3 regions of the Nostoc sp. DedQUE12b genome follow, and region 3 is predicted to be linked to each of the others. Evidence: riboswitches for the same ligand, from Rfam matches in the RefSeq annotation. Region 3 holds a riboswitch; each other region holds the start of a gene.
The links. A riboswitch is a leader RNA that binds a small molecule or an ion and turns the genes downstream of it on or off. The one in region 3 is predicted to bind cobalamin.
Positions count from the first base shown of each region.

Region 1: linked by a shared signal. The riboswitch ahead of RMY16_RS21730 (DUF1636 family protein) and the one ahead of RMY16_RS16210 (DUF1636 domain-containing protein) in region 3 are both predicted to bind cobalamin.
Region 2: linked by a shared signal. The riboswitch ahead of RMY16_RS31105 (energy-coupling factor ABC transporter permease) and the one ahead of RMY16_RS16210 (DUF1636 domain-containing protein) in region 3 are both predicted to bind cobalamin.

Region 1 covers NZ_JAVRCI010000048.1:24,978-29,802, forward strand. Annotated here, with positions in the region: gene RMY16_RS21715 (inositol monophosphatase family protein) at 1-102, opposite strand, end outside; gene RMY16_RS21720 (PEP-CTERM sorting domain-containing protein) at 717-1,322, opposite strand; gene RMY16_RS21725 (cobalt-precorrin-6A reductase) at 1,400-2,158, opposite strand; gene RMY16_RS21730 (DUF1636 family protein) at 2,162-2,581, opposite strand; cobalamin riboswitch at 2,603-2,776, opposite strand; gene cobA (uroporphyrinogen-III C-methyltransferase) at 2,826-3,605, opposite strand; gene RMY16_RS21740 (sirohydrochlorin chelatase) at 3,602-4,327, opposite strand; gene RMY16_RS21745 (DUF4359 domain-containing protein) at 4,655-4,825, opposite strand, start outside.
Region 2 covers NZ_JAVRCI010000119.1:6,840-11,664, forward strand. Annotated here, with positions in the region: gene RMY16_RS31085 (MarR family transcriptional regulator) at 1-109, shown strand, start outside; gene dnaB (replicative DNA helicase) at 106-1,461, shown strand; gene RMY16_RS31095 (hypothetical protein) at 1,424-1,927, shown strand; gene RMY16_RS31100 (hypothetical protein) at 2,063-2,215, opposite strand; gene RMY16_RS33230 (PepSY domain-containing protein) at 2,219-2,356, opposite strand; cobalamin riboswitch at 2,525-2,665, shown strand; gene RMY16_RS31105 (energy-coupling factor ABC transporter permease) at 2,691-3,464, shown strand; gene RMY16_RS31110 (energy-coupling factor ABC transporter substrate-binding protein) at 3,451-3,753, shown strand; gene cbiQ (cobalt ECF transporter T component CbiQ) at 3,750-4,562, shown strand; gene RMY16_RS31120 (ABC transporter ATP-binding protein) at 4,537-4,825, shown strand, end outside.
Region 3 covers NZ_JAVRCI010000029.1:55,136-59,960, reverse strand. Annotated here, with positions in the region: gene metE (5-methyltetrahydropteroyltriglutamate--homocysteine S-methyltransferase) at 1-2,104, opposite strand, end outside; gene RMY16_RS16210 (DUF1636 domain-containing protein) at 2,252-2,665, opposite strand; cobalamin riboswitch at 3,119-3,262, opposite strand; gene RMY16_RS16205 (hypothetical protein) at 3,344-3,514, opposite strand; cobalamin riboswitch at 3,996-4,149, opposite strand; gene RMY16_RS16200 (hypothetical protein) at 4,295-4,534, opposite strand; gene RMY16_RS16195 (high light inducible protein) at 4,597-4,809, opposite strand.

The sequences.
Region 1 (4,825 bases), on a different contig from region 3:
TGCAGCAATTTTTGGTTGAAGAAAATGGGCATAGGCTGCTGCTACTTTGAGATGGGGGAGTAAAGTCTCTAAAATTAGTCGAGTAGTTGGTTTTGTGGACATTGGCAGCAAACTCCTTTTAGAAATAATCTACCGTCAGTTGAGCGATAGAATTCTATATCTAGACAAAATTACGGTATCATTTGGATGCAATGATACCACCGTTGCTATATTAGTTTAATCTGTATGTCTCCAAGAGCCTATAGAGAGATCGCAAGTTTTCTCATGAATTTAAGGGTTTAAAACCGAACGTCAACACTTAGTAGAGCATTTCATTAATTCATAGCGAATTAAATTTGGCAATACCCTACAATGTTAATGCGTCGGCTTGCATTAAAAACGCTACGCTTTTACGCAAAACTATACTTAGTTAAAGTTACCCTACAAAAAGCAAGCTACAATCGGGCTTTAAATTCCCATCTGCAACTCTCTTTTCTACAAGATGCTACGCGTAGCTTGCTTCTTTGTAAGGGTATAATTTTGAATTATTATTAAATCAGTGAACAGTGAACAGTGAACAGTGAACAGTGAACAGTGAACAGTGAACAGTTATCATAGTTTCAGTCGGAGATTTGACCCCGACTGAAACACGCCATTTTTAGAAATGGGGGACTCTAACTCCCAACGGAAAAATTAACTGATAACTGATAACTGATAACTGATAACTGTTGATGGTTTTAGGAAACTTTTTCGAGCTTCTTCTGAGTAAATTTGGATAAATTGTGGCGTTTGAGTAATGAAGGTGCGCCAACAAAAGTACCAAGAAAGAGCAGGCTAAGGATAGAAGTGGGTTCAGAAACAGTGACTATAGTTGCAGAAAAACTAATAGGTAACTCACTATCTTCCAATCCTAAATTTTCAAAACCTGGTATGATTGGCGGCGCAGAAAATACCTCTAAATAACCTGGTGTCGGCAAAAAACTCGCAAAAAATGGACTAGAATAGTTTCCTCCCGAAGTGGAATATCCAAAACCATCACCTGTTAACTGCTGAGTATTAAGACTAATTAAATTATCAACATTAAAAGGTTCGTTTCCTGGGATTGGAGTCCCGGCGGGTTGCAAACCAGTAATTGTTTCACCATTTCGCGTACCAGTAATTCCAGTAATCAAGTAAGAACCCAAATCGTTAGGGGTGTCATTAGTAGTGAAAGTACCATTTGCCACAATGCCAGTACCAGAATAATTCCAATTCCAACTTAAAGCAGAAGCTGCTGGCATTGTCCCAAAAACTAATCCAGATGTGGTGGCGAGGGCTATGGCAGATAGAGCTAGATTTTTCATGAAAGTCGTTACTGCGATCGTTCCCGTGTATTATACGGAAATTAGGAAAGATCGTATTATCAATCTTGGCTATTTACTTAGCAGCGATGCCTACGGCGGGCTACGCCTACGCATAACCATACCAAAGCAGCATCAACATTACTAACCTGCTCCCCTGGCGGTATCGCTGGACGATTTACCATCACAACCTTCACGCCTAGTTCTCGCGCGGCAATAATCTTGGGCTTTGTGGCATCGCCACCGCTATTTTTACTGACGATGGTATCAATGTTATTCTCAATCAGAATTTGTCTCTCATTATTGAGGGTAAAAGGCCCGCGATCGCACAATACCATCCCCGGCGGTACTAAAGCATCTTCGCTAGGAGGGTCAATCATCCGCATCAAAAACCAAATTTTCTCCAAATGAGCAAAAGCGGCCAGTTCTTGCCTACCAACTGTCAAAAATACTCGCTGTGCCTGATTTTGCAGGGTTGTTGCTGCGGCTGCAACACTATCAACTTCAATCCAGCGATCGCCACTTTCTTTTTCCCAAGGCGGACGGATTAACATCAGGCGGGGTACTCCAACTTCTGTTGCCGCATCTGCCGCATTGAAAGAAATTTGAGTCGCAAAAGGATGGGTTGCATCAATTAATAAGTCGATTTGCATGACTCGCAGATAGCTAGCCAATCCAGCCACACCACCGAAGCCTCCAACCCGCAAATCGCCCAACGGTACTGACGGTTCACGGGTGCGTCCAGCTAGAGAGGTGATTACTTCTAATCCTTGGATAGCCGTAACTTTGGCAGCTAGTTCTGCTGCATCACTCGTCCCACCCAAAATCAAAACGCGCATCATTTAGATAGATAACGGTGGAATCTTTGCTAAAATCCCCTTTTTCATTGCTTCTGGACGCTCTGACCAAGGCAGTAAACCATCTGCTTTAGCATAGTATTGGCTAGCACATTCCAGTACCGCAGAGGCACTACCATCAACGGCTAAATCACCAAATAAATATGTTAATTTGCCTTTGGCACTAAAGGCGATTACACAAGAACGATTACAAGCACTCATGCATTCAACTTCCTGAATTGGGAATTGTTCTCGTAAATCCCAATCTTGTGCCAGCTGCTGAAGTTGGTGTAAAAGTTTTTCACCACCACTTTCACCTAAGCGTTTTCCATTTTGCCAAACACTGGCACAGGTTTTGCAAACAAATAAAGTATGTTCAGCAACACCCAATGGACTAGTTGGGGAAATATTTGCAGTCGTAGTCATCTGTACCTCGCAGATATGTGAAACTAATAAATCGATTTCGGCGGGCATCCTGACTCACTCAATTTGAGATTTTCGATTTAGTTCTTTAATCTCAAATTGGGTTCACAGTTGCGGGACAGCGCCGGATTTGCACCGAACTTTCCCCGTTACCTCTGGTGGCTGACTCCCACCAGAACCGAATAACCTTATCGATCATACACTAGGGTTATCGGAGAATACGAAACAACAAGCTTTGCGCCAACTATCAAACTGGACGACAACCAGATAAAATACTGTGCATATTCACTACTTGTCCAATAACTGCGATCGCAGGCGCACTAAATCCACTTTCCTCTACCTGTTTGACAATTGTTTCCAATGTTCCAATTAATTCTTCTTGTTCTGGGCGCGTACCCCAGCGCACCAAAGCAATCGGCGTTTCTAAATTAAACCCAGCAGTACTTAATTCTTCCACAATATAAGACAGATTGTGAATTCCCATATAAATTACAATGGTTTCGGAACCGTGAGCGATCGCACTCCAATTCACTTGCGGTCTATACTTACCCGCTGCTTCATGGCCAGTTACAAATGTCACTGACGAACTATATAGCCGATGCGTCAAAGGAATACCTGAGTATGCTGCTGCTGCAATTCCCGAAGTGATACCCGGCACAACTTCCGTTGATATTCCCACTTGAACTAATTCTTCCATCTCTTCGCCACCGCGACCAAAAATAAAGGGATCGCCGCCCTTGAGCCGCACTACAATTGCATGATCCTGTGCTTTTTCAATCAACAATTGAGTTGTTTCTGACTGCAACAACGAATGTCTCCCCGCACGTTTACCAGCATTAATTTGCTCGGCTTGGGGATTAATCATTGCCAGAATTGCCGGACTCACCAAAGCATCATAGATGACTACATCTGCACATTCCAACAAACCTTTCGCTTTCAGGGTAATTAATCCTGGATCTCCTGGCCCCGCACCTACTAAATAAACCTTTCCCAAATACTTGTTCTCCTGTTTTTCTGTGCGGTTCATCTCTGTGTTAAATCCCAAATTAGCTCGGCTAATTCTGCACTTGCTCCCAGTGGCTTGGCCAGTTGGAAATTCACCGCAGAAAATTGTAATTTTAGCTCCTCTATTGAGGTGGCGATCGCATCGGTTATTCCACCAGCGAATAAAAAGTATGGCAAGATTGCAATTTCCCGATAACCAGCAGTTACCAACTCTTTCACCCGTGATTCTAAACTAGGAGGCCCAGCCCAATAAGCAGCTACTGCTCCCAAACTCGCCGCCATTGCTTCCACAGTTTTTTGCGAACCTGGGCGACGGCTACCATGAGCTAAGAGAATCCATGCTTCTGCTTTGATAGCAGCTATTTGCTTTGCCAGCAATTTCTCTAAATTGGGGTGAGAGCCTAAATATGGTTGCAACTCAATGATGATATCTTGACCAACAGCCTGTTGTGCAAGTGCTACTTCGGCAGGAATATCTGTCATCACATGCACTCCCGGCAGTAGAAATAGCGGTACAATTTTCAGGCAATTTTCATTTGGAGACAGTAAGTAATCGCCAAAAGCGCTTTTAGCAAATTGTTGAATCTGCTCGTGTAAAGGCTGAGGACTCATTTCTAAAGCAGCGATGCCAACCAAATGTTCGCTTGACAATTTCTGACATACCAGCCTAGCTAGTTGCTGCATAGCAATTTCTGGGCGGCGATCGCGACTTCCGTGAGATAATAGCAGATAGGCAGATGACATCGGCAAAGCTTGAACTTTCAGTTACTATATCTTACTTAAGATTTAGCCGGGGTTGATAACTACTCTGGTAATTATTGAAACTATTATCAATTACTAAACAGAAGTATTCTTAATCATTTTTACAGCGAAATTCAAGTTGTAAAGTACACAACTACTCGTTTCAAAACTAAGTAGAAAGCCTATTTTTCTTCTGTTAGCGTAGCGAGGCGTAGCCCATTCTGACCCTTCTCCACGAGACGCTCCGCGTAGCTTGCTTCCCCGGAGGGGTACGACAGGCTCAGGGCATCGCTCTTGAATTCTGCTGATATTCTTCTCTTGCTGCTTACCTTATTGTTCTTCAGCAGTGTAAGTATAAAATTGATTAAAAGCTCCTACCGTTTCAAACTTGTATGAAGGTATCCAGGAGTTTATTTTCAAATCCGTATGGTAAACACTAAAAATAACGTAATTTTGTCTTTCTGTAGTTTTGGCAATGATTTCTTGGATTTGCGGGCTAGC
Region 2 (4,825 bases), on a different contig from region 3:
TCGAGATGAATTCCGCCGAGAACTCGAAGAACGGCAGCGACAGGCTCAAAGAGCTTGGGAAGAGTCGCAAAGGCAAAATCGGGCTGAGAATACTGGCGGTGAGACATGATTGATAAATTGCCACCCCAAAACATCGAAGCGGAAGAGGCGATTTTAGGCGGTATCATGCTTGATCCAGAAGCAATCGGTAGGGTGAGCGATCGCTTAATTCCCGAAGCCTTTTACATTAGCGCCCATAAAGATATCTATCAAGCCGCGCAGCGCCTTCATTGGTCTGGTAAACCCACTGATTTACTCACAGTTACAGCTTGGCTTACTGACCACGATTTGCTAGTCCGTATCGGCGGGAGAAATAAATTAGCAACTCTGGTAGACCGCACAGTGTCAGCTGTCAACATCGACACCTTAGCCGAGTTGGTAATGGACAAATTCGTGCGTAGACAGTTAATCAAGGCTGGAAATGAAATTGTACATCTGGGTTACGAGACAGAAACTGAGTTACCACATATTCTTGACCAATCAGAACAGAAAGTTTTCCAATTATCTAATCAAACCCTATCTTCAAACACTGAACATAACAGCACGATTAACGTTGCTGCTTACGAGGATTTAAATTCAGCAAACCCCATTTACCATACAGGACTTCATGAACTCGATAATTTGATGGTGGGATTTGAAAGCGGCACACTCACCATAGTTGCGGGTAGGCCATCAATGGGAAAGTCCCAGATCGCCTTGTTTTTGGCTTTCCAAATGATACTGTTTCATGAGCTACCTGTGGTCATCTTCTCCTTGGAGATGACAAAGAAACAATTGGAGTACAGGCTGTGGAGTTTAATTAGTGTTAGCAACGCCTATAAGCATTTAGAGTTAACGCCACTAAAAAGCGATCGCATCCGCAGACATCGCTCAGGTAATAAACCCCTAGCAGACTGGGAATTTACAAGCATTGCCAAAATCGTTGGTATTGCTTCAGAACTGCCGCTTTATATGAATGACTCAAGAGGTATTACCGTTTCTAGAATTGCTTCCGAATGCCGTCAAATTAAGGCCAAAGAAGGAAAGCTAGGGTTAGTTGTAGTCGATTACCTGCAAATGATGGCAGAGGATTCTGGGGGCAACCGCAGTTATGAACTAGGTGACGTGGCACGGGGACTTTACAAAATGGCTGGGGAAATAGAAGTTCCTGTGTTGGCACTTTCTCAAATTTCTAGAGGAGTTGAGGGCAGACAGAATAAGCGCCCAATGATGAGCGACCTTAGCCAATCGGGAATTTTAGAAATGGTGGCAGACAATATTATTCTCACTTACCGAGATGAGTACTACAACCCAGACACTACAGACCAAGGAATATTAAAGCTCATCATGGCTAAGGCACGGCACGGTGAAACAGGCACAGCAACGGTGTTTTTTGACAAGTCCTATGGAATTATCCAGAATTTGCGCTCCGAAAATATCTGAGTCCTCAAACTCCTGTCGAAACCATCCACCTCATTTAGAGGAATTTTTACTGGGGGGTATTGATAATAGCCCTAGTAAAAAGCTTGAAAAAATAGAGATATCCCCAAGTATTGACAACCCTAGTAAAAAGCGCAGAAATTGGGGTGAGGGTAACGGCACTATTCATTGGCGCACCATTACTAGGGGTGGAAAGGACTACCCCCAAGCTTACTATCATTGGCAGGAAAAAGGTACAAAGAAGACCAAGTACATTCCCAAACATTTACTGGGGGTTATTCAAGAAGCAGAGTTCAAGAAGCGCCCAATTATAGAAATTTTGGCATTACTGGGTGTTGTGCCTCCATTTAGTGGAAAACCATTACTCTTCACGGCAAAGATTATCCCCAAGCTTGGTATCACTATGAGTTTTGGAAAGATGGCGATCGCCTCCTTAAAAAGTGCAAGTATATTCCAAAACGACTATTAGTGAAAATAGAGAAGCTAGAAGCAGATAAAGCCCCAGTTAAAGATATTTTGTCAGTATTGCAACTCAAATTATAGAAAAATCATTACCTCAGAAAAGCTGTGCAAATCGTAAATTCTGGATAAGTCTACTACAGGTTTACAATATCCCGTCCAACTCGATTGCTTGGATAACCTTTTGGCGCAAGTCGTAACTATAGAGAAAACCAATTAGCAGCACGCCATAAAATCCAGAAACGGCGTGCAAGTCTCGCCATAATCGCTGATTCTGACTCCATACTCGTGGAATCAATGTTCATAAAAGGGTTCCTTTGTTGCCTCGCAACCACAAATACAATCCCGTAAGCACCACGAGTCCCCAGCAGGCAGCAAGCTCTACTAGGTAATCCCCTACTTTTCCCATTATCAGTTCGCTGTGAATCTTACGAGCGATCGCCTAGAGATTATTATTTTCGTCACGCTCCCTTAAGATTTCTCCCGTGTAAGGGTGAAAAAAGGCAGTCAATGTCCGCTCATCTGAAGTTGTTAACGTCATTTCTGCACTGCAATCTACGCTTTGTGAATACCTGATAAAAAATCGCTGTTCAAAATTGGTAATAGTGATATAGTTACTCCAATCGGTTCTGATGGGGAGCAGCCATCGGACGCAAGAGGGAAAGTCCGGTGCAAATCCGGCGCTGTCCCGCAACTGTAAACCAAAATTAGGTAAGTCAGGATGCCCGCCGGTTAGAATCAATTCGTTTACATAAATCTGCGAGGTACAGATTATGAAAAGAAAACAGGCGTTAGTCAGTCTAACCCTGATGGGAGTTATCAGTTTTTATCTAGTAGTTGGTTTACCCAAACCCGCCTACGCCATGCATATTATGGAAGGTTTTTTACCAGTGCAGTGGGCAGTTTTTTGGTGGGTTGTGGCATTACCGTTTTTTCTATTAGGATTGCGTAGTCTGACTCGCATTACCCAAGCTAACCCACAGCTAAAACTACTACTAGGCTTGGCTGGTGCTTTCACTTTCGTGCTGTCAGCGTTAAAAATCCCTTCTGTCACAGGTAGCTGTTCTCATCCTACGGGGACAGGGTTAGGTGCGGTGCTATTTGGACCGCTTACTATGTCGGTTTTGGGTAGTTTAGTGTTATTGTTTCAAGCTTTATTACTAGCGCATGGTGGCTTGACGACGCTGGGGGCAAATGCTTTTTCGATGGCGATCGCCGGCCCATTTGTAGCTTACTGGATATATAATTTGACAATCAAGTTGGGTGGTAAAGAAAAAATTGCGATATTTCTAGCAGCTGCGATCGCAGATTTACTCACCTACGTTATCACTTCTATCCAACTTGCCCTAGCTTTTCCTGCACCTGTTGGTGGGTTTATCGCTTCATTTGCCAAGTTCGCCGGTATTTTCGCCATTACTCAAGTCCCCTTAGCAATTAGTGAAGGATTGCTAACTGTATTGGTGTGGAATTGGCTGCAATCTTATAATCCTCAAGAATTGGAACTATTGCAATTAATCAAACGAGGAAGTGGCAATGAATCAGTCTAAAAAAGGGTTGAGTAACTGGCTATTAGTAGTAGCTGTATTAGCTTTAGCAGTTGCACCGTTAATATTTGTACGCGGTGGTGAATTTGCTGGTTCTGATGACAAAGCCGAAAAAGCAATTACGGAAATACAACCTGGATATAAACCCTGGTTTAAATCGTTTTTTGAACCCGCTAGTGGAGAAATAGAAAGCTTATTATTTGCCTCACAAGCAGCTTTGGGTGCAGGAGTAGTTGGTTATGCAATTGGGTTATATAAAGGACGTTCCCAACAACAAAAACGTGAAGAATGAGCTTGCAAATAGATACGTTAGCTTACACTAATCGACTGCGAAGATTGCCACCGGAACACAAACTGATTTTTGCATTTACTACCCTTGCTATTTCCCTTGCTACCCATCCGCTAGTGCAAATTTTGATCACGCTTTGGATGAGTACTTGGACAGTTATTTATGCAAGAATTCCGGCTGGAGTTTATTTTCGATTGTTAATGTTCACCATAGTTTTTTGTTTGACAAGTTTACCAGCCCTAATGGTGAATGGAGTTGCGATTCCTGATTTACAAAGCGTCAAATTAGATTCGTGGTATGGACTAACTCTCGGACACTTCTATATTTATATCAGTCATAGTGGCAGTATCCAAGCATTGGGAATTTTAACTAGAGCATTAGCCTCTGTTTCTTGCTTATATTTTCTGATGTTAACTGTCCCTTTCACAGAAATATTACAAACTCTGCGTTACTTGCGATTTCCAGTACTTTTAACCGATTTATTATTACTAATGTATCGGTTTATTTTCATCCTGCTGAACACAGCTAGTGAATTGTGGACAGCACAAAATTCCCGTGGTGGCTACCGCACTCTTGCTATTAGCATGAAAAGTTTAGCAATACTAATCGGACAACTATTACAGCGAACCTTACAACGATATAATCAGTTCTCTCTCGGACTGGAAGCACGGGGTTTTATCAGTGAATTTCGAGTTTGGCATCCCCGCCGCTATCGTCCTCAATTACGGTATATCATCGAAGCCATTTTCGGTTGTGTAGTATTAATAGGATTAGATTTTTGGCGAAATGCAGGAATATTTACTCGAATTTGAGCAGATATATTACACTTATTCAGGCGCACAACAATCAGCTTTGAATGGTCTAACATTGAAGATTCCATCAGGTAAAAGGTGTGCGTTAATTGGTCAAAATGGTTGTGGTAAAACGACACTGTTCTTACTAGCTAATGGTTTATATAAACCTGATTCTGGTATTGTACGTTGGCGTGGTGAACCGTTAAATTATAACCGAAATTATCTTGGGAAATTAAGGCAGAAGGTCGGATTAGTATTTCAAGATCCAGAACAACAATTAG
Region 3 (4,825 bases):
CAGTCCGCAATTGCTGTAAAATCTGTTCAGCTGTCGGCACAACAGGACTATGGATATCATAAACTCCATTACCAACTTGATGTGAATAGCCAGCTTCTGTGATTTCTCGCAAAGTTTGATTATTGCTGCGACTATTTTCAATCGAAATCACATCAGCATCTAACCGTTCAATATCTTTGATAATGTCACCAAATTCGCAATAACACATATGAGTATGAATTTGGGTTTGGGGTTGGGCTACTGCTGTCGCCAACCGAAATGCATCCACAGCCCAAGAAAGATATTCACTCCATCGTTGAGGCTTTAGAGGTAAACCCTCACGTAGTGCTGGTTCATCGACTTGAATTACTTTTGCACCAGCAACTTCCAAATCTGCTACTTCATCTCGCAGTGCTAAAGCAATTTGGAAAGCTTGTTCTTGACGAGAAATATCCGTTCGGGGGTAAGACCAATTTAAGATAGTTACAGGGCCAGTTAACATCCCTTTTACAGGTTTTTCAGTCAATGATTGAGCTACTTTAAACTCACGTACCGTCATTGGTGTAGTGCGAACCACATCACCGTAAATAATTGGTGGACGAACATAACGGCTACCGTAGCTTTGCACCCAGCCGTTTTCAGTGAAAGCAAAACCTGGTAATTGTTGTCCAAAAAATTCCACCATATCGGTGCGTTCAAATTCACCGTGTACTAAAACATCTAATCCTAATTCCTCTTGTAGTTTAATGCTATCGGCAATTTGAACATCAATTGCAGCTTCGTATTCTGACTGATTCAATTCACCCCGTTTATATCGGACTCGGAGTTGGCGAACTTCAGAAGTTTGGGGAAAAGAACCAATTGTAGTTGTTGGGAACAGAGGCAGAGGAATTTGAGAATCTAGGCGCAATCCATAGGATAATGAACGCTGAAAATCATCAATCTTCAGAGTCTTGAGTCTTTCTTTAACCGACTGATTGGCTGGACTAAACTCCTCGAATGTACTCCAGGTTGACTCAATAAATTCTTGCTCTGTTTTAGTGTTGTCACCTTTTATAGTTCGAGCCAAGAAAACCACTTCTTGAAGTTTCTGTTCGGCAAAACTCAAGACATTACGTAGCTGTGATGGTAATCGTTTTTCTCGTTTAGCATCATAGGGAACGAACTGTAAGGAAGCGGATGGTTGAATATCTAGAGATGTTCCATGTAACGTCTCTACAATCTCTTGTAACACGGGAATAACTTTCTCTGGACGAACTTGCCAGATATTTCTTGCGTCTATAATCCCTACTCCTAGTCGCTTATTTTGTGGGAAACCATGAGTTTTAATTAACTCTAAGTTGCGTCCGCGTGTAAAGTCTAAGCTAATAGCAGCAACTGGTAAATCTATTACCCAAGGGTAGGTTTCACCCAAGTCATCAAAATAAGTAACTAGATGCAAAGGTATTCCTACTGTATAGAGTGAATTATAGACAGTTTGAAAATGTTCTTTCCAGGAATTAGCATCACCGAAAACCAGTGCTGGTTCATGTATTTGTACTTCTGCTATTTCCAAATTCTTCAGTTCTGTAAGCAGGTTAACATAGAGTGGCAATAGCTTTGATACTGCCTCGTCTACATTTAATTCCAGTCGGCTCAAACGTAGTAGAGTGCATGGCCCCAAGACTATGGGAACTGCTTTTTTACCTAATATATTTTGAGCGCGAGACACAGTTTCTATAAAGTCACTGAAATCGGCTGGTAATATATCTGTTGCAATTTCTGGGACAAGATAGTGGTAATTAGTATCGAACCACTTAGTCATTTCCAAAGCTGGAATTCCTTCTTGACCCCGCGCCATTGCAAAGTAGCGTTCTAACCCACTAAATTGCTGGAATCTTTGAGGAATTAGCCCAAAACGAAATATCCAATCAAGTACATGGTCGTAGAGAGTTGTATCTCCAATACCAATGCGGTCAATTCCGGCTTCCAGTTGAGTTTTCCAGTTAGATTCCTCAACTTGTCGCACGGTTTGTAGTAACGATTCTGCCTCTAGCTTGCCACTCCAAAATGCTTCTAATGCTTTTTTGACTTCCCGATTTTTACCAATACGGGGATAGCCTAATGTTGCGGTTTGAATCTGCATTACTTTTTATTCCTTTGAAGATTAGATAATTACACACTATGAATTAGAAACTGCTAACTTTTACCAAAAATATCAGGTTCAAAGCTGAGTATAATTGTGGGCTATAGCTTCCCTATTCCTCTGCTCAAGAGCTTTTTCACTCAGTCTTCAATTACAACAACTTATGTTTAATTGCGTCCACTTACTTTGTGGTGGAATCTTTGCTAGAATCTCTTTTCTTAGAGGTTCAGGTCGTTCTGACCAAGGCAGTGAACCATCACTTTTAGCATAGTATTGACTGGCACATTGCAGTACCGCAGATGCACAACTATCATTTGGTAAATCACCAAATAAATAAGTTGGTTTCCCTGACGCAACAAAGGCAATTACACAAGAACGGTTACAAGCACTCATGCATTCAACTCCCTGAATGAAGAATTTATTTTGCAATTCCCAATCGAATGTAAGTTGTTGAAGTTGTTGTAATAACTGCTGTCCGCCACTTTCACCAATCCGCTTACCATCTTGCCACAGGGTAGCGCAGGTCGTACAAACAAATAATGTATGTTGTTTGTTGAGCATTAATTTTAATGTGTGTAGAATTAAGTCCCAAACGCAGATATTACAAAGTTTTGTCAGCATGAAATTTCACCTTGCTGACTGTGCAATGTATCTATTGCAAACTATTGGTAATAATTGACCAACAATTCTTTGATGGTACAATTCGCAGAATTTGTCTGTAGAATCAATCCAAAATCTTATAATTGGATGACCATTATAAGATCAGACAGCAGGAATACAGCTATTATTAAATAGCTATTGATGTCCTTTTAAAAAACTGCTACTTTTTACATCAGCGATAATCGTGCCAAATAACTCAGCAGACGCTTCTAGGCGCAATTTGTATCGCCAATTAACTCTCTATCATCTCCTCTTAAGCCGTAACCTGAAGTGTATCTTTGGTACGATGAAGAAATAAAATTGATTGATTGTGAAAATATTCATAGTTGCGCTTATCTATACCTCGTAGATTTCAGCAGAAGTTGACTTTTCGGCGGGCATTCTGACTCACAAGGTAAACCTTGATTACAGCTGCGGGACAGCGCCGGATTCACACCGGACTTTCCCCCTTACCTCTGATGGCTGACCCCCATCAGAACCGACTTGTAAGTTTAAACTATATCATTGTTTACTGTCTAATGCAAAATTCAATAACTTATTTTGTGATTGGTATAAAATCTGATTCAATAAGAAAATTACTTACTTTTGCCGTAAATACTGGAGAATACCGCGAACGATCTCATCAGTCGTAAATTCCAGTTGCTTAGAGACACCATCAAATCGCCAAGATTCTAGTTTTGCAGCAAGTGCGGGAGATGTGAGTATGGCAATACTTAATATTGTACTGGGTAGCAACCAGTGGATTTTCACAGAGTACTCTCCTGTTTCGATTTTATAACATCAGACAATTTGTATTTACTTCTACTCACACCAGTATTAACCCAGCAGAAATACTTGACTGCTGAATGTTCTTTTAGCTGGGTATTTAAATGCAAATAAACCGCTTTATTATCCACACTCTCTAATTTTGTTCGCTCAAAAAACCACAAAACTTCTAGGAATTTGGCGTACAACTATCAAAAAACTCTAGCAAAAATACTTGAATATTTAATCGAGTTCATGACAGTTCAATCAACTGAATTAAATTTATTTAATTCAAATGTTAGCCATACTGAATTTTCGCAAGGCATAGTTGATAGCTGTATATTTTTGCTTTTGATATTGCGAGCGTTGTTGTTTGGTAAAATCCACTACCTATGATTTTTCCTAACGCAGATACAAAAAACGATGAATGATATAAGTCTTAACTCTGACCGGAAAAAATTTTGTAACATCTGTACCTCGCAGATTTTTTAGGTGTATTAACATCGGCGGGTCTTCTGACTTTGAGAGGATGTTTGAACACAATCTCATTACAGCTGCGGGACAGCGCCGGATTCACACCGGACTTTCCCCGTTTCCTCTAATGGCTGTTCCCCACTAGAACCGACTAATCGACCCATTATATAGCATGGTAAGGAAAATAATACAAGAGCAAATTTTAGTTAACAGTCACTCTGATTTGAAAATTTCATGACATTAAAGAAGTCTTGGCTATGAAAACCAAGACTTCTAGTGAATTTATTCAATTGAACACGCTTATACAATTGCTTATCCTAAATTACTGAAGAAAGTTCCCCAAAGGATTCCCGTTACTCCTACAGCAATTAAAAGGTTAGTGAAAAACTTGCCTAATTCAATTCCTTGTCCCAACGCTTTGTCGTCTTGACCTGCGGTGAAAAACAATGACCAAGCTTGGTTGAGATTGATTTTCTCAAAGTTGGTGAAATCAGGTCGAAAAACAACGGGGCCAATTAAATCTTTTTTGGGGAAATCAAAATCAGTTCTCATAACTCTCCTCGCTTAATGTTCTATGCGTTAATTGAATGTAATTTTTGGATAGTTAAAATTATCTACAAGCTAGTCAGCCATCCAATCAGGCCGTGTCCGGTGGTTACTTCAAAAGCGATGAGTGAGACAAAGCCAATCATTGCCAAACAACCATTGAGTTTTTCAGCATACTCGGTAAAGCCAACTCTTGGAGTTTGGTCTACATAAACCTTTGGTTCAACTGCAAAGTTGTCAAGTTGACCGAGTTCGTTGATGGTGAAACCTTTGCTAGTCATGTCTTTTTTTCCTTCG